2 regions of the Arthrobacter glycogeni genome follow, and region 2 is predicted to be linked to the other one. Evidence: predicted binding sites of a transcription regulator. Region 2 holds the regulator's gene; the other holds the start of a gene.
The links. The regulator LexA, encoded in region 2, represses DNA repair genes until DNA is damaged. The targets are predictions, from matches to a motif close to TCGAACANNTGTTCGA.
Positions count from the first base shown of each region.

Region 1 (5,379 bases), on a different contig from region 2:
GGTGAAGGAAAAATCTGTGTCTTCCCCGCCGTACCCGGTGAACGCCTCATCGAATCCGCCGATCCGTCCGAAATCGTCTGCCGTGACAGTAAAACCCAGGGACCAGAACAGCTCATAGCGGTCGGTGCGGGCAGGTGATGCGCCCGCCGCCGGCGCCAGCGACTTCCGCGCTCGGTGCGGGATCGAGGCGCGCATCAGCCCTGCATCGCCGTCGTGCCTGGGGAATCCTGCGGCACTCAGGTAGCGGGGCTGGGCCATGACAAGCCCCCCGGCGTCCGCCAGGTCCCGGTGTAGGGTTTCGCACAACGTGCTGGCCGGGATGCAGTCCACGTCCAGGAAGATGAGGGTGTCAGTCGAAGCTGCCGCGGCAGCCGCGTTGCGGGCGGCAGCAAGGTTGAGGGCGCCGGTTGCCGACGCTGGAAGATGGACAATCCGCTGAGGAATCATTGAGACCAGTGGCGCGGGGTTTGGCTGGCCCATGTAGGCGACCACCAGCTCAGTGGGCTGCAGGGTTGAACGATTAAGACCCGCCACCAGATTGGCGAGGTGGTGGTCCCGGTTGGCGCTGAGTACGAGAACCGAGAACTGTGGGGTTGCGGGATCGGAGACTGCTGAGACCGTCATCAAGCGGCGGGCTCAATCAGCTGCGGCCCGTTATTGCGGACCGATCCGACGGCGTCTCCGACGACGCGGGGCACGAGTTGAGGTTCAGGAATGGCGTCGATCAGTGTCCGCACGTCAGCGCTACTGGTCATTCGTGGATTCAGCCATTCTGAGTAGAGATCCGGGGGGAGAATGAGCGGTGTTCGGTCGTGAATATGGCCGAGCGTGTCACTGGCTGTGGTGGTGATAATGGTGCAGCTGCGCAGCCATTTGTCTTGATGATCATCCGGAAGTGTTGGGTCTGGCCAGTATTCATACAGGGCTGCGAAGGCTAGCATGTCGTTGGTCTGGCCGTGAAGGTAGGTAGGTATTTTGCCATCCGGCCCCTTTTCCCACTCGTAATAGCCGTTGGCCATCACGATGCCCCGGCGACGTGAGGCAGCGGTGCGGAAGGAGGGTTTCTCAAGGATAGTTTCAGCCCTGGCGTTGATCAGGGGTGGGCCCTTCTTTGGGTCTTTCAGCCAGGACGGCACCAGCCCCCACCGGGCGGTGGTCAAGCGTCTGGCAGGATGACCACCGGTATCCTCCAGTCGCTCCAGCAGAAGCCGGACGGTGTCTGTGGGAGCAACATTGTAGGAGGGTTCCGGCAGCTCCTGATCAACAAAGTCAACGTCAAACAGGTCGATGAGGTCCTGGTCAGATCCCGCCACCACAAAACGTCCGCACATGAGGATAGGGTACTCCGAGGGACCTCCAAACCGTATGTTCAGGAGGTTTGAAGGGCCGAACAACCGATTGACTTAATCGAACATATATTCGAAAATTAAAGGGTGAGCGCACCAGCAACCAGCCCTGTGATGTCTCCGGGATACGCCCCGGATCAGGACATGCTGGTACCCGAAACCGCTGGTAAATCCCGCAGTGAATCAGGCTTGCAGGAGAAGATCAATCAGATGCAGGGCAGCCGGCTGGGCTCCCGGCGGTTGCCCACCATTCCCTCTCTCGGACGAATCCTCCCTGGCGGTGGTCTGATGGCTGGTGCCGCCTACTCGGTTGAAAACTCCACCACACTGGCGATGGCCTTGCTAGCTGGCCCATCAGGCTCTGGCGCCTGGTGCAGCGTCATCGGTATCCCCGACTTCAACGTTGAGGCGGCAGCAAACCTGGGTATTGATCTGGATCGCCTGATCCTCATTCCCCATCTGGATGGCCAATGGCTAGCAGTCACAGCAGCAATGGTGGACGTGGTGTCAGTCATTCTGACCAAGGCACCATCAACTATTACTGGTTCAGATGCGGCACGGCTCAGGGCACGGCTACGGCAGCGCGGAGCAGCCTTGATCACCCTGGGTACCTGGCCGCAGAGCGAAGCCGTACTCAGCGTGTCAGAAAACAGGTGGGGAGGCTTGGGATCCGGGTCGGGACACCTCCAGACCCGTAGGTTGAAGGTCACAGCCACGGGACACACTGGCCGCTCCCGGAGCTCGGAACTCTCTCTGACCGAACTGCGGCAAAGCACGTGGGCCCAGTTCCCCGGTGTTGGTAGCGGTAATGAGAGACAGCCCTTTATTCCCCAGGTGGTGAACGCCTCATGAAGCTGCAGGCACCTCCTCAACCACCCCGGCAGAACGCCACCAGAATCATGATGCTCTGGATCCCAGATTGGCCGATTACCGCTGCCCTTCGTGAACTTGACGTTCCAGTCAATGCTCCCCTTGCGCTTATTGACAAGGGCAAGGTGTTCGCCTGTTCCCCTTCGGCGCGGGCCGAAGGAGTAAAACGTGGGTTAAGGGTCCGTGAAGCCCAGGCACGGTGCCCTGAACTCGTCGTCGAACGCTATGCTCCGGACCTCGATGAACGGGTCTTTGAACCAGTAGTCGCCGGTATTGAAAAGATCATGCCGGGGGTCCAGGTGGTACGCCCGGGGCTTTGCGCCATCCACGCCCAGGGACCCAGCAGGTACTACGGCGGCGAGGCTCCCGCAGGGTCGGTACTCCTCACCACGCTCGCTTCGTTTGGTCTGAACACCGCAAGGATTGGTGTCGCCGATTCACCGTTCGCAGCTGAGCATGCAGCCCGTGCCACAGAAGTTCTTGAGGGTGCTGAACAGGACCCCATCTGGGTTGTCCCACCCGGTGAATCACCACACTTCCTGAGCACGTTCCCCTTGGAGGTGCTTGGTGAACCCAAACTCGCAGTCCTGCTGCGACGGTTGGGAATCAGGACTCTAGGCGACTTTGCCGGATTGGATTCCGGTGACATCCGCAACCGGTTCGGCGTCGAGGGAGCCCTCGCGCACCGCAAAGCCAGCGGGCTCGACCACCGCACTGTCGTGGCCCGAAAGCCCCCACCTGAACTCGATGTCGTCGTCGACTTCGAACCGGCCCTGACTCGAATTGATGAACTTGCTTTCGCTTTCCGTACCGCTGCTGACCGCTTTGTTGACCGCCTTCGCGAGACCGGTTTCGTGTGTACCGCGGTGCGGGTGGTACTGCACTCCGAATCCGGCGAAGTGTCTGACCGGCTCTGGCGGCACCCTCGATGGTTTGATGCTGACGACGTCCTCGATCGCGTCAGGTGGCAGCTGCAAGGTGACGGGCTGATTGAACACGGACTGCAATCAGGCATCACCCGGGTACAAACAATTCCTGACACTGTTGAGGATCTCGGCGACCACGCGGACGGGCTATGGGGCACCGGACCCGATGAAAGCATCCACCATGGGCTGGCCCGCGTGCAAAGCATGCTGGGCCACGGAGCAGTGCTCACTGCGATAGTTGCAGGGGGCAGGATGCTCAAGGACCGCAGGGTGTTCATCCCGTGGGGTGACTCATCAACCAGTCATCCGGCAACGGCAAAGTCCCAACAGGGCCAACCCTGGCCTGGACGGTTGCCGGGCCCAGCACCGGCCACCGTCTTCGACACTCCCCTTGAGGTGCTCGTTCAGGATGTTGCGGGGTGCACCGTTGACGTTGACACCCGAGGAATGCTTACCAGCACCCCCGTACGGTTCGCTGCACCAGGAACAACCACCGGTCAACGCACGGTGCAGCACTGGGCCGGGCCCTGGCCCATCAGTGAACGATGGTGGGATTCAGCAAGCCGCGTGCTCAACCGTTTCCAGCTCGTGGATAGCACAGGTACAGCCTGGTTACTGCTGCTCGAGGATCACCGCTGGTGGGCTGAGGCCAGCTATGACTAGGGCTATGCCTGCGAGGAAGCGGTGGGGTAGCCATGGGATGGAGTAATCCGCCCATCTCGTGGTCGGAGTTTGAGCGAACCCTCTCTGACCACCGTCGTCCTGGTGCGCCACCCGTGGGTGCTGACGGCGGGGACAGCCCTGCCTGGTCACCGAAACGCCAACCGTACCGGGCACCCGACGCAGAGCTTCCTGAGCCAACCGGCCCCCTGGTGCCCTATGCGGAACTTCACGTTCACTCAAACTTCAGCTTTCTCGACGGTGCGTCAAGTCCCGAACAATTAGTTGAGGAAGCCCACCGGCTGCGGCTGCATGGTCTGGCGTTGACCGATCATGACGGCCTCTACGGGGTGGTTCACCTTGCCGAAGCCGCCGAAAAATACCCACAGTTGAGCACTGTTTATGGCACTGAACTGTCCCTGGATCTGCAGAAACCCCAAAACGGTGAGCCCGATCCGGAAGGCAGCCACCTACTGGTCCTCGCCCGGGGCGCAGAGGGATACCGGAGGCTGGCTGGCGCCATCACCACTGCACAATTGGCCGAGGGCGCAGAGAAAGGGAAACCGCTGTACAGCCTTGATGGGTTGGCCGGGCGGGCGTCAGGCAGTTGGATGATCCTCACCGGCTGTCGAAAAGGTACTGTCCGCCGAGCGCTGATGCGTGATGGCGAGAGGGGTGCCCGATCTGCCGTCGGGCACCTGGTTGAGCTGTTTGGGCAGGACAACGTTGCTGTTGAGCTCTCCGACCAGGGAAACCCGATGGACAGTGCTTTCAACGATGCGCTGGCTGCTGTGGCAGCCCGGCTGAGGCTTCCTGTGATCGCCACCAACAACGTGCACTATGCCTCACCCGCTCAGCACCAACTGGCCACGGCGCTGGCAGCCGTGCGTGCACGAAGGAGTCTCGATGAGATGAACGGTTGGTTGCCCGCTGCAGGAACTGCTCATCTACGCAGCGGAGCAGAAATGGCTGCTCGGTTTGCAGCTTATCCCGGTGCCATCGAACGAACAGTGGATCTTGCCGACGACCTTGCGTTCAGGCTGCGGAGCGTCAAGCCCGGGCTGCCTCATTTGACCCTCCCGGACGGGCATACCCAGATGAGCTACTTGCGGAAGCTGGTCTGGCAGGGTGCCGACAAGTTTTATCCAGGACGCAGTGATGTGGTGGAGCGGATCGAAAAGGAACTTGGAGTCATTGAGGACAAGAAGTTCCCCGGCTACTTCCTGATTGTTCACGACCTGGTGCACTTCGCCCGGAACCAGGGGATTCTCTGCCAGGGTCGTGGTTCGGCTGCCAACTCGGCTGTCTGCTACCTGCTGGAAATCACTGCTGTGGATTCGATTCTGTATAATCTGCCGTTTGAGCGTTTCCTTTCCAGCATGCGTGATGAGGAACCGGATATCGACGTCGATTTCGATTCCGACCGGCGGGAGGAAGTCATTCAATATGTGTACAACAAGTACGGCAGATTCAATGCCGCCCAGGTAGCCAACGTGATCACCTACCGGCCCAAATTTGCTGTCCGTGACATGGCCAAGGCTCTGGGCCACAGCCCGGGGCAGCAGGACGCCTGGTCC
Region 1 is NZ_JBTNDV010000008.1:12,909-18,287, forward strand. It holds gene ACX80G_RS09795 (glycosyltransferase family 2 protein) at 1-624, opposite strand, end outside; gene ACX80G_RS09800 (SOS response-associated peptidase) at 624-1,331, opposite strand; gene imuA' (DnaE2-dependent mutagenesis accessory factor ImuA') at 1,434-2,198, shown strand; gene ACX80G_RS09810 (DNA polymerase Y family protein) at 2,195-3,805, shown strand; gene ACX80G_RS09815 (error-prone DNA polymerase) at 3,838-5,379, shown strand, end outside.
Region 1: imuA' (DnaE2-dependent mutagenesis accessory factor ImuA') is a predicted target of LexA. The motif match lies at 1,408-1,423, and genes of this name have one in related genera.

Region 2 (5,379 bases):
GAGAGGTGGTAAGGCAACCGGACCAGGCGCAGCGCGTCCGCAACCTCCGGTGCCGATGCCAGATAGCCGAGCCGCGCGCCGGCCATGGCGAAGGCCTTGCTCATGGTTCGGGACACCACGAGGCGCTCCCGGCCCTCCAACAAGGTCAGTGCGCTGACGGTATCGGCGTGGGCGAACTCGGCGTAGGCCTCGTCGACAATCACAATGGCGTTGGCCTTCTCGCTTGCCTCGTAGACCGCTTCCACCACGTCCAGACCCAAAGCGGTCCCCGTCGGGTTATTGGGCGAGCACAGGAACACGACATTGGCGCCGGACTCTTGTACCTGGCGTGCAGCGTCTTCCGCGCCCAGGTCGAAAGTGCCGTTGCCTTCCCCGGCTAGGTAGCGGGTGCCGGTACTGCTGGCGAGCAGGGGGTACATCGAGTAAGTAGGGGGGAAGCCGATCGCCGACCTGCCGGGGCCGCCGAAGGCCTGGAGGAGGTGCTGCAGCACTTCGTTGGAACCGTTGGCGGCCCACAGGTTAGCGGCGGTCAGCCCGTGGCCGAGGTAGCGCGCGAGATTTGACCGTAGTTCGCTGAACTCTCGGTCGGGGTAGCGGTTCAGGCCGCCAACTTCCCGACTAACGGCGTCAACAATCGCCCGTCTCACGTCGTCGGGCACCCCATAGGTGTTTTCGTTGACGTTGAGCAGGATTGGCACGTCCAACTGGGGAGCCCCATAGGGGTGCTTCCCCCGGAGATCATCGCGCAGGGGCAACCGGCTCAACCGCTCAAACTGTTCGTTCACCTGTCAAGGTTATGCTCCGAGCCGCATCAGAGCAGAATCCGCGGGGCACTGACTGGCCCTTCGCTGCCTGCTGCCGGCAGCCGAGACTGGCTGGCCGGGCTGTCGTGGCTCACTGGGATTTCGAGAACAGTCCCGTGCTTCGCAAGGGTCTTACCGGTTGGTCGGGACGTCCAGCTGCTGCCCGGCCTGAAGAACTGACGTACCGAGGCTGTTGAGTTCAACGATCTCGGAGACCACGTCGCGCGGGTCGCGCTCGGGAGCGAACTCGGTGGCGATCTGCCAGATGGTTTCCCCGGCAGCGACGCTGACGCTGACGGTCTGCGTGACCTCTCCGCCCTCGGCCGCTGCCTTGGCGGGCGAGTTGAAGAATCCTGACAGCATCAGGACGGCCGATGCCAGCAGAACAATCGGCAACCCGACCAGCAGGAGCCTGCCCCTGCGGGTGAGTCGCAGCTTACCCGCAACCTTCTCGGCAGCGGGGACATTCTGGTGTGTGGTGATGACAGACATGGATAGACCTCTCTGTGCTCTCGAATCAGTCCATTCGAATCCGGGTTTCAAACCGAACCAACCGCGGCGGTTGAAGGTGGTGTTCGAGCAGAAACCGGACTGGCCTGTTTCGTTCGAACCTATCTTCGAATTGCTGCTTTCTTATTTTTAGCACTTATTGACGAACTTTGTCGAGACACGATCGAACAAATGTTTGAAAACGTGTCTCAACTCCCATACCGTTGGCGGTAAGGATGAAGGTTCGGTTCCAGCAGAACTCAGCACATCATCCGGCTCTGACAAAATAAGCTCGGCTCCCGAAATCCAGGGATCTGCCGGGGTACATAGATTCTTATCGAAGGGACAGCGACCGTGAAAGAGTCGGACGGACCACTGGATGGACCAACTTCGGATCTGCCCCCCACCCCGCTTCCAACGCGCGGCCGGCCCCGCGGCCGGCAGGTGCCCAAGGGCATGACGCCCCGGCAGAAGAAGATCCTCGAAACCATCCAGCGGGCGATCGGTACCAATGGGTACCCGCCGTCAATGCGGGAGATTGGGGATACGGTGGGACTCGCCAGTTTGTCGAGCGTCACCCACCAGCTGTCCCAGCTGGAACGGATGGGCTACCTTCGTCGCGACCCCAAGCGCCCCCGGGCCATGGAAATCCTGCTTCCACTAACGCTCGACCACGACCATAAGAGCGCCCCCCAGGGGTCAGATCCCAGCGTCCCGTCCGAGATCGGCGGCGCGGTGGACGCCGCGATGGTACCGCTCGTTGGCCGGATTGCTGCAGGTGGCCCGGTCCTGGCCGATCAGGTAATCGAAGATGTCATGCCGCTGCCCCGCCAATTGGTCGGCCATGGCGACCTCTTCATGCTGCGCGTCTACGGTGACTCGATGATCGACGCAGCCATTTGCGACGGCGATTGGGTAGTAGTCCGCAGACAGCAGGAGGCGCAGAACGGTGACATTGTGGCGGCCCTGTTGGATGACGAGGCCACAGTGAAGACCTTCCGCCAACGCGACGGCCACACCTGGCTGCTCCCGCAAAACACCCAGTACGAACCAATCCTTGGTGACCTAGCCACCATCATGGGCAAGGTTGTCTCGGTGATGCGCGCTCTCTGACCGCACACTGCCCGCCGCCACACCGCGCACCACCGCGGCGGAGGCGAACCGCGCCGAACCGCGCGGAGGGGAAAACTGTTAGGGGCTGGGCTCCCCGGCCAGGCGCTCGAGGACGCCCACCGCCGTTGCGCGGTCCGTGGTCGACCAGAAGGGTGGCAGCGCCGCCCGCAGGAACGACCCGTAGCGCGCGTTGGCCAACCGGGAGTCAAGGATCGCGACCACTCCCCTGTCCTCTGTCGCGCGGATCAGCCGACCTGCTCCCTGCGCCAGCCGGACCGCAGCATGGGTGGCTGACACGCTCATGAACCCGTTGCCGCCGGCCTTGGCCACGGCCCTGGTCCTGGCGGTCATCAAGGGGTCATCTGGCCGGGGGAAGGGTATCCGGTCGATGGTGACCAGCCGGCAGGACCTGCCTGGGACGTCGACGCCCTGCCAGAGGGACATGGTGCCGAAGAGGCATGTGTCGGGCTCATCGGAGAACTGTTTGACCAGGGCTGACATCGAGGATTCGCCCTGGCACAGGATCTGAAAATCGACCCGGGGACGCAGCGCCTCGGCTGCTTCCTCGGCGGCCCGGCGCGAAGAGAAGAGTCCCAGCGCGCCGCCGCGGGACGCCTTGAGAAGGACCTCGAGTTCGTCGAGCTGTTCTGCCGAGGTGCCTCGTTCGGGCTTCGGCAGGTCCTTGGCGACGTAGAGCACGCCCTGCTTCGGGTAATCGAACGGACTGCCGACGTCGACGCCCGTCCAGGAGGGAGCCGAAGCTCCGGCAAGGCCCAGCGACCCGGCAACCGGCCCAAACTCGGAGCCGATAGCCAACGTTGCCGACGTCAGCACGACGGTGTGATCGGCGAACAGGCCCTCACGCAGTTTCCCCGCCACCGACAGTGGAGCAATGTTGATCGTGGCCGGTGCGGCGTCGTCGGGCTGCGAGTACCCGGTACCGGGCGAGAAGGTGCTGGGCCGTGATGCCCAGAGTACTTCGCCCGCAGGGGTGGCCGTGAGGAGGCGCTCACAGAGTTCGAAGACCGCCAGCACATGGGATTTGGCAAGTTGACGCCCACCGTCGGCGGGCGTCGGCCCGTCACCCTTGGCGTCCGACAGGACGGCACGGCAGGCCTCACGGACCTGGGTAACGGCCGATTCCTGCTCCTCGTCCAGCCCGGACGCCATCAGCCCTGATGGGACCCCTTCCACTGTCGACTCGAAGAACCGGTTCGCCGAGTCAAGGGGTTCGGCACTCACCGACAGGTGCCTGCGCGCGGCCGACGCCGCGGCGGAGATCATGCCTGTGGAGAGTTGCCCGGAGACCGCGCCCGTGACGCGGTCATGCAGTTCGTGTGCCTCGTCGATCACCACGACGTCGTATTCGGGGAGCACCGCCAGCCCCTCGAAGGCACTGATGGCGAGCATCGCGTGGTTGGTGATGACAATGTCGGCGTCGCCGGCTTTGGCCCGGGCCCGTTCACTGAAGCACTCGGCGGCGACCGGGCACTTCTGTGCACCGAGGCATTCCATGCTGGTCACCGACACCTGACGCCAGGCCTGCTCACTGACGCCGGGGGTCAGCTCGTCACGATCACCGGTATCGGTGGTCTCGGCCCACTCCCTGAGGCGGACCACCTCGCGGCCCAGGGGTGTGGCGGGGCCGGCCGCTGGGTGCGGGGCTGCTGTGTCCTCCCCCATACTGAAAAGTGCCTCCGGTGCACCTTCCTCAGGGAAACCGCCGCCCGTCTTGTGTTTGCACACGTAGTTGCCGCGGCCCTTCAGGAGCACGACGTCCACCGGCCGGGGCAGTTTTCCCTTGAGGGCCTTCAGTAGCCGCGGCACGTCACGTCCGACAATCTGCGCCTGAAGGGCGAGGGTCGCCGTCGAGACGATGGCCGGCTTCTCATGGGTCAGTGCGTGCGAGATCAGCGGGATCAGGTACGCCAGAGACTTACCGGTGCCCGTGCCCGCCTGGACCAGCAGGTGGTCGCCGGAGGTCAATGCTTCGGCTACCCGCCGAGTCATCTCATGCTGGCCGACACGGTTCTCGCCGCCCATGGCATCGACTGCTGCATCGAGGAGTTCCAGCGGCCCAATGGTACCGCTAGGCATGCTGGCGGAATTCCTCCAGCTCGGCGGCGAGACCCTCGCGGACCATCACATCGAGGCGGGTGCCCGACTCGACGTGCTCAAGACTGAGGATCTCGGCGTCGGACTGGTGGAGCCGGCTCACGACGTCGCCACGCTCGTACGGCACGAGCAGGGCCAGCTTGACGCTGGGGCGCGGGATAGCGGCGCTGACGGCTTCCAGCAGCTCCGCGATACCCTGCCCGGTGCGCGCGGAGACTACGATATGCCGTGGCTCGCGCTGGCGGAGCCGCTCGATCACAAAGGGATCTGCCGCGTCGGCCTTGTTCAAAACGATGATCTCTGGGACCTTGCGGGCGTCCACCTCGGAGAGGACCTCCCTCACGGCGGCAATCTGCCCCTCCGGGTCAGGGTGGGACACGTCCACTACGTGCAGGATCAGGTCCGAGTCGGCGATCTCCTCCAGCGTCGACCGGAACGCTTCGACGAGCTGCGTCGGCAGCGACCTGACGAAGCCAACAGTGTCTGCGAGGGTGTAGCCCAGCCCATCGGCCGTCTCTGCCTTACGCACCGTGGGATCCAGCGTCGCGAACAGCGCATTCTCCACCAGGACCCCGGCGTCGGTCAGCCGGTTCAGGAGCGACGACTTCCCGGCGTTGGTGTAACCGGCGATCGCTACCGAAGGAATCTCATTACGACGGCGGTTGGCGCGCTTGGTTTCGCGGGCCGGCTTCATGGCGCTGATTTCGCGCCGCAGCTTGGCCATCCGGGTGCGGATCTTTCGCCGATCAAGTTCGATCTTCGTTTCGCCGGGGCCACGTGAGCCCATACCGGCGCCGGCACCACCGACCTGGCCGCCGGCCTGACGGGACATTGAGTCGCCCCAGCCACGAAGCCTGGG
Region 2 is NZ_JBTNDV010000011.1:20,526-25,904, forward strand. It holds gene ACX80G_RS12340 (histidinol-phosphate transaminase) at 1-785, opposite strand, end outside; gene ACX80G_RS12345 (LysM peptidoglycan-binding domain-containing protein) at 936-1,295, opposite strand; gene lexA (transcriptional repressor LexA) at 1,749-2,405, shown strand; gene ACX80G_RS12355 (ATP-dependent DNA helicase) at 2,484-4,502, opposite strand; gene hflX (GTPase HflX) at 4,495-5,379, opposite strand, start outside.